2 regions of the Arthrobacter burdickii genome follow, and region 1 is predicted to be linked to the other one. Evidence: predicted binding sites of a transcription regulator. Region 1 holds the regulator's gene; the other holds the start of a gene.
The links. Region 1 encodes HrcA, which represses chaperone genes, less so after heat shock. Its sites were predicted from a motif close to TTNGCACTCGNNNNNNNCGAGTGCNAA; they were not measured.
Positions count from the first base shown of each region.

Region 2: a site for HrcA is predicted at 1,357-1,383, ahead of groL (chaperonin GroEL). Genes of this name have one in related genera too.

Region 1 is NZ_JAROCG010000001.1:2,457,143-2,460,551, forward strand. It holds gene P5G52_RS11520 (DUF4870 domain-containing protein) at 1-161, opposite strand, end outside; gene P5G52_RS11525 (DUF3097 domain-containing protein) at 240-1,091, opposite strand; gene hrcA (heat-inducible transcriptional repressor HrcA) at 1,256-2,269, shown strand; gene dnaJ (molecular chaperone DnaJ) at 2,378-3,409, shown strand, end outside.
Region 2 is NZ_JAROCG010000002.1:33,049-36,457, reverse strand. It holds gene groL (chaperonin GroEL) at 1-1,199, opposite strand, end outside; gene P5G52_RS14840 (LytR C-terminal domain-containing protein) at 1,503-2,135, opposite strand; gene P5G52_RS14835 (DUF3263 domain-containing protein) at 2,177-2,482, opposite strand; gene P5G52_RS14830 (uracil-DNA glycosylase) at 2,593-3,409, shown strand, end outside.

The DNA.
Region 1 (3,409 bases):
AGCAGTGAGGGGATAAATCCCAGGATGCCGCCGAAGTGCGCCAGCGTCGCGAACTGGCGGTCCTCGGAGGCCGTCAGGGGAAGGGCCTGTGCCGGCGTCCCTTCGAACGCGGGCCGGGACTCGCCCCGCCCGTGGTGCTGCTGGTCGGCGGTGTTGGACAACGTCAATTCCTTTGCTGGCTGGCGGGATTGTTCCCCCGGACTGTGTCCAAGGATACGTGGTGGCGGCGCCCGGACTGCTCAGGCGGTGCCCGGGGGAGCGGTCAGGAAGTCGATGACCTCCTCCACCCGGCCGAGCAGCGAGGGCTCGAGGTCGGCGTAGGTGCTGACGCCGGCGAGGATCCGCTTCCAGCCGTGGGCCACGGCCGCCTGGTTGGAGTGCGGCCAGCCGAGCCCGGCGAGAATTCCGGTTTTCCAGTCCTCGTTCCGCGGCACAACGGGCCAGGCGTCGAGTCCCAGCGCGGCCGGCTTCACCGCCTGCCAGACGTCCACGTAGGGGTGGCCGACGATCAGGACGTGGTGGCGCGCCCCCGGCACGGTCATCGCCTGCTGTGCGATCCGGGACTCCTTGGTGCCGGGCAGCAGGTGGTCGACGAGGATGCCCAGCCGCCGCTGCGGACCGGGGTCGAACGCGCGAACCGCGCCCGCGAGATCGTCGACGCCGTGCAGCGGCTCGACGACGATTCCCTCGAGCCGGAGATCGTCCCCCCAGACCTTCTCGACCAGCTCGGCGTCGTGCTGTCCCTCCACCCAGATCCTGCTGGCCCGCGCAGTCCTCGCCCGCGCGCCCTCGACGCGGACCGATCCGGACGCGGTCCGGGTGGTCGCCGGCGCTGCGCGCTGCACGGGTGCGACGACGTGGACGGGCTGTCCGTCGAGGAGGAATCCGTGGCCGAGCCGAAACGTCCGGTGCTTCCCGCGCCGGTCCTCGAGCACCATCACATGCAGCCCGCCGGACTTCTCGACCCGGACCACTGCGCCGACGAATCCGCTCTGCACGTCCTCGAGGACCATGTCCTTCTCCACCGGGACATCGGGCAGGCTGACCCGCTTCGGAGCCGTAATATCCTGTGCTCCCCAGCCGTAGTCCATCCCGAGCTGTCCTTCCGCCGAGGGCTTCGGCGGTCTGCCGCGGCCCGGGTTCCCAATGCTAACAATCGGCTCGGACGTACTAGACTTGGCACTTGGGTGTGTCGAGTGCTAATCGCTCGGAGCCGCCCCCACGCCTGTTCGTGCAGACCCGGAGGTGACATCGAATGAGTGAACCGCGACGCCTGGAAGTGCTCCGGGCCATCGTCGAGGACTACGTCCATTCGCGGGAGCCCGTCGGCTCCAAGGCACTGGTCGACCGGCACCACCTCGGCGTCTCCTCCGCCACCATCCGTAACGACATGGCGGTCCTCGAGGAGGAAGGCCTCATCGCGGCACCCCACACGAGTTCGGGCCGCATCCCCACGGACAAGGGATACCGCCTGTTCGTGGACCGTATCTCCGAGGTCAAGCCGTTGTCCGCGCCGGAGAAGAAGGCGATCCAGACCCTGCTGGAGGGTGCGGAGGACCTCGACGACGTCATGGACCGGACCGTCCGGCTGCTCGCCCAACTCACGAACCAGGTCGCCGTCGTCCAGTTCCCCCGTACGGGCGGGGCGTCGGTCCGCCACATCGAATTCGTCCTGCTGGCTCCGCAGCAGATCCTCGTGGTCCTGATCGCGACCAACGGTACCGTCCAGCAGCGCATCGTCCGGACGCACGCGGACATCCAGGAAGCCGAGCTCGCGGACCTGAAGCAGCGCATCCTGTCCGCGGTGTCCGGGGTGAGACTGTCGGCGCTTGCGGGTGAGCTGGGCGTCGCGGCATCGCAGTTGCCCCCCGCGCTGCGGGCGCACGGGGGTACGATCATCAAAGCGCTCGAGCAGCTCGCCGGGCTCGGACGTGAAGACCGGATCCTGCTGGCAGGAACGGCGAACCTCGCCAGGTCCACGGGTGACTTCCCGCTCAGCATCGGTCCCATTCTCGAGGCACTCGAGGAGCAGGTCGTCATGCTGAGGCTCCTGTCGGAGATGGAGTACGACGCCCGCGGCATCTCGGTGAGGATCGGCAGCGAGAACCCCTACGGTGGCCTGTCGGAGGCCTCCGTGGTCGCGACAGGCTACGGTCCGGACGCCGGAGCGAAGCTCGGGATCCTCGGGCCCACCCGCATGGACTATCCGACGACGATGGCCGCGGTGCGCGCCGTCGCCCGTTACCTCTCGAGGATCCTCGAGGAGTAGGCACCGGCCCCCGTGGCCGTCCCCGGTATTCCGCCGGCACAACGGTATTCCGCCGGCACGACCGGCGAGCAGTAGACAGAAATCTCCAACAGGAAGTGATGTGCACGAGTGAGTAATCACTATGAGGTCCTCGGTGTGGCGCAGGGTGCGACCGGGGAGGAAATCAAGAAGGCGTACCGCAAGCTCGCCCGGAAGCTCCACCCGGACGTGAACCCGGGTGAGGACGCCGCGGAGGAGTTCAAGCGCATCACGCATGCCTACGAGGTGTTGTCCGACCCGCAGAAGCGGCGGATCTATGACACGACCGGCAACGAGAACGGCACGGACAACGGCTACGGTGCCGGCTACTCGGGCTCCGGGTTCGCGTTCCAGGACATCTTCGAGACCTTCTTCGGCGGCGGGGGCCAGCAGGCAGGAGCGCCCTCCCGGACCCGACGGGGCCAGGACGCGCTCATCAACGTGCGGATCGACCTCAAGGATGCCGTCTTCGGCACCAACAAGAAGATCGAGGTGGACACCGCGGAGGTCTGCCCCACGTGTGACGGGACCTGCTGCCAGCCGGGCACGTCGCCCCGCACCTGCGACATCTGCGGCGGCTCCGGCCAGGTTCAGCGGGCCGTCCGGTCGATCCTCGGCCAGGTCATGACGAGCGCGCCCTGCGGGACCTGCCAGGGTTACGGCACCGTGATCCCCAACCCCTGCCACGAATGCAGCGGCGAGGGACGCGTCCGTGCGCGCCGCACCCTGACCATCAAGGTCCCCGCCGGCGTCAGCACGGGCACCCGCATCCAGCTCGCCGGCCAGGGCGAGGCCGGCATCGCCGGCGGCCCGCAGGGCGACCTGTACGTCGAGATCCGCGTCAACACCGACTCGACGTTCCTCCGCGACGGCGACGACCTCCATGTCACGTTGAGCGTGCCCATGACGGCGGCCGCGCTGGGCACCACGGTGCAGCTGGACACGTTCGACGGCGACCAGGAACTGGTCATCAAGCCCGGGACGCAGTCCGGCGAGATCATGACCCTCCGCGGGCTCGGCGTCACGCACCTCAGGAACCAGGGCAGGGGAGACCTGCGCGTCCACCTGAATGTCGAGACGCCGCGCAACCTGGACCACCAGCAGGAGGAGCTCCTGCGCAAG
Region 2 (3,409 bases), on a different contig from region 1:
TTGCGGACTGCGTCCTCGATGCGGTGCTTGCGCTCCTTGAGTTCGACCTCGGTAGCGGCACCGGCCTTGATGACTGCAACGCCGCCGGCCAGCTTGGCCAGGCGTTCCTGCAGCTTCTCGCGGTCGTAGTCGGAGTCGGAGTTCTCGATCTCGGCGCGGATCTGGGCCACGCGACCGGCGATGGCGTCGGCGTCGCCGGCTCCCTCGACGATGGTGGTCTCATCCTTGGTCACGACGACCTTGCGGGCGGTGCCGAGCAGGTCGAGGGTGGCGGTCTCGAGCTTGAGGCCGACTTCCTCGGCGATGACCTGGCCACCGGTGAGGATCGCGATGTCCGCGAGCTGCGCCTTGCGGCGGTCACCGAAGCCCGGGGCCTTGACGGCGACGGACTTGAAGGTGCCGCGGATCTTGTTGACCACGAGGGTGGCGAGGGCTTCGCCTTCGATGTCCTCCGCGATGATCAGCAGCGGCTTGCCGGACTGCATGACCTTCTCGAGGACAGCGACGAGGTCCTTCACGTTGCTGATCTTCGAGTTGACGATCAGGATGTAGGGATCCTCGAGGACCGTCTCCTGGCGCTCGGCGTCGGTGACGAAGTAGCCCGAGATGTAGCCCTTGTCGAAGCGCATGCCCTCGGTGAGTTCGAGCTCGAGGCCGAAGGTGTTCGACTCCTCGACGGTGATGACGCCTTCCTTGCCCACCTTGTCGAGGGCTTCGGCGATCAGGTCACCGATCTGCGTGTCACCCGCGGAGATGGAGGCCGTGGCCGCGATCTCCTCCTTGGTCTCGATCTCCTTCGCGGAGGCGAGCAGCTCGTCGGTGACGGCCTTGACGGCCTTCTCGATGCCGCGCTTCAGGCTCAGGGGGTCAGCTCCGGCTGCGACGTTGCGCAGGCCTTCCTTGACGAGTGCCTGGGCAAGCACGGTGGCGGTGGTGGTTCCGTCGCCGGCGACGTCGTCCGTCTTCTTGGCAACTTCCTTGACGAGTTCTGCGCCGATCTTCTCGAACGGGTCGTCGAGCTCGATCTCCTTGGCGATGGACACGCCGTCGTTCGTGATGGTGGGGGCGCCCCACTTCTTCTCGAGTACGACGTTGCGACCACGGGGGCCGAGCGTTACCTTGACGGCGTCAGCGAGGATGTTGAGGCCTCGCTCGAGGCCGCGTCGGGCCTCTTCATCAAAAGAAATGATCTTGGCCATAACGGCTTAGGTCCTTTCGGGACGGTTGCATTTCAGCACATCAATGCTTGCCTGCGTGTGGTGCCCGCGACGGCCGGGCGATGCCGGAACGATCTCTTTCACGTTCCTGCTCCACCCTCACCACAGAGGTTTGCCTGCTTCACCCGTCACGCGCTTCTTAGCAGTCTGCGCGCGCGAGTGCTAACTCAATAATTAGCACTCCCACCCCGTGAGTGCAAGCCGATTGAGCGCGTCGAAGCATCCTTGCCGTCCGGTCGCACGGTCACTCCGCGACGCTGTTCCGGCCGCCCCTCGAACTGCGGATCACTGGAACTCGGGTCCGAGCACGACGGAGATATCCGGCGAGACATCCGCGCTGTCGACGAGGTTCGTGATGCCCAGGTCCTCAGCCACCGCCTCGGCCCCGGCCCGCTGTGCCTCGCCGTTGTAGAAGACCACGGAGGCGTCCACGGGAGCGCCGGCCCAGTTCCCGGGAAGCGCCGAGGTCCACCCCGCGGATGCCAGCCGGCCGGCTGCCACGGAGGCCAAGCCGGGGGCGCCGGTGCCGTTGAGGACGTTCACCGTCTGGGCTCGGTCGGAATCGTCCACCTCGTCCGCGTCCTCGTCCGCGTCCTCGTCCGAAGCAGTGCCGTCCGAGGACGGTTCCTCCGTCGCATCCGTGCTCGCGTCGCCGTTCGCCGTCGACGACGGGTCCGAGGCCGGACCGGAGGCTGTGGACTGCCCGGTGGCCGACGCCGCGGCACCACCACCTCCCGCGAGGCCCAGCCGGGGAAGGAGGAAGTAGGAGCCCAGGCCGATCAGGAGCGCGAGGACCCCCACGGTGATCTTGAGGCCGAGGCCGCTTGATCCGGCAGGGATGACCCGCTCCCGGTGGACGCCCTGGCGCACTGAAGCCTCCGGGACCCTGTCGAACTCGTCCCGCGGGTGCTCGGTCATGGGTGAGGGTGGTCCTTCGCTCGTCGGGGTAGCGGACAGTTCTAGATGTCCGCGCCGAGACGGCGAGCGGAGCGTGCCTTCTGGCGGGTGGACCTCAGCCGCCTCAGCCGCTTCACGAGCATGGGATCGTGCGCGAGCGCCGCCTCGGTATCGATCAGCGCGTTGAGCACCTGGTAGTAGTGCGTGGCGGACATGTTGAAAAGGTCCCGGATGGCCTGCTCCTTCGCACCGGAGTACTTCCACCACTCGCGTTCGAGCGCGAGCATGCGCTGCTCGCGGTCACCCAGGGCCAGCTTCGCGTCCTGTCCGGAGGGCGTGTCGGCAGGCTGCCGCATCGGCTCAGCCATCTCCATTACCGCCTTCCTCCAATGGGCACAACTACTACTCAATGGTAGTGGGGAATTACAGGCATGTCATTCGAACGGACGGCGCCCCGGCGGCGCGGAAGAATAGTGCCATGACCGACGACGGCGCCCTCTTCGACCTCCCTGCCTCCTCGACGACGGGTGCGGCACGAAAGACCGGGAGGCCGCGGACCTCCACCCCGCCCTCGCCCAACGAGTCGGTCTTCCCGTTCGCTGCTCCCGCGGGCATCGAGGAGCTGGTCCCCGAGGATTGGGCAGCCGCGCTCAAGCCCGTCGAACCGGTACTGCACCAGCTCGCAGCATCGCTCGCGGCGGACCTGGACAACGGGCTGCGGATCCTTCCGGATGCGCCGCATATCCTGCGGGCCTTCACCACCCCGCTGGACAGGGTGCGCGTGGTCATCGTGGGGCAGGACCCGTACCCGACCGTGGGGCACGCCGTCGGACTCAGCTTCGCCGTCGATCCCGCGACCCGGCCGCTTCCCCGCAGCCTCGCGAACATCTACCGGGAGCTGGCCGCGGACACGGGGGCGGCTCCACCCGCCACGGGTGACCTGTCCGGATGGACGGAGCAGGGGGTCCTGCTGCTCAACCGGGTGCTGACGGTCCGCGCCGGCGATCCCGCCTCGCATCGCGGCCTGGGCTGGGAGCTCGTGACCGACGCCGCCATCCGCGCTCTCGTGGCCCGGGGCGGTCCGCTCGTCGCCATCCTGTGGGGCAAGGACGCACTCCGCCTGAAACCCCTGCTCGGCGCGACGCCGACCGTGGAGTCCGCGCATCCCAGTCCCCTTTCGGCCTCCCGCGGATTCTTCGGCTCCCGGCCCTTCAGCCGTGTCAACGACCTGCTGGCGCAGCAGGGCGCGGAGCCCATCGACTGGTCGCGGACCACGGCCGTCGGCAGGGCAGGCT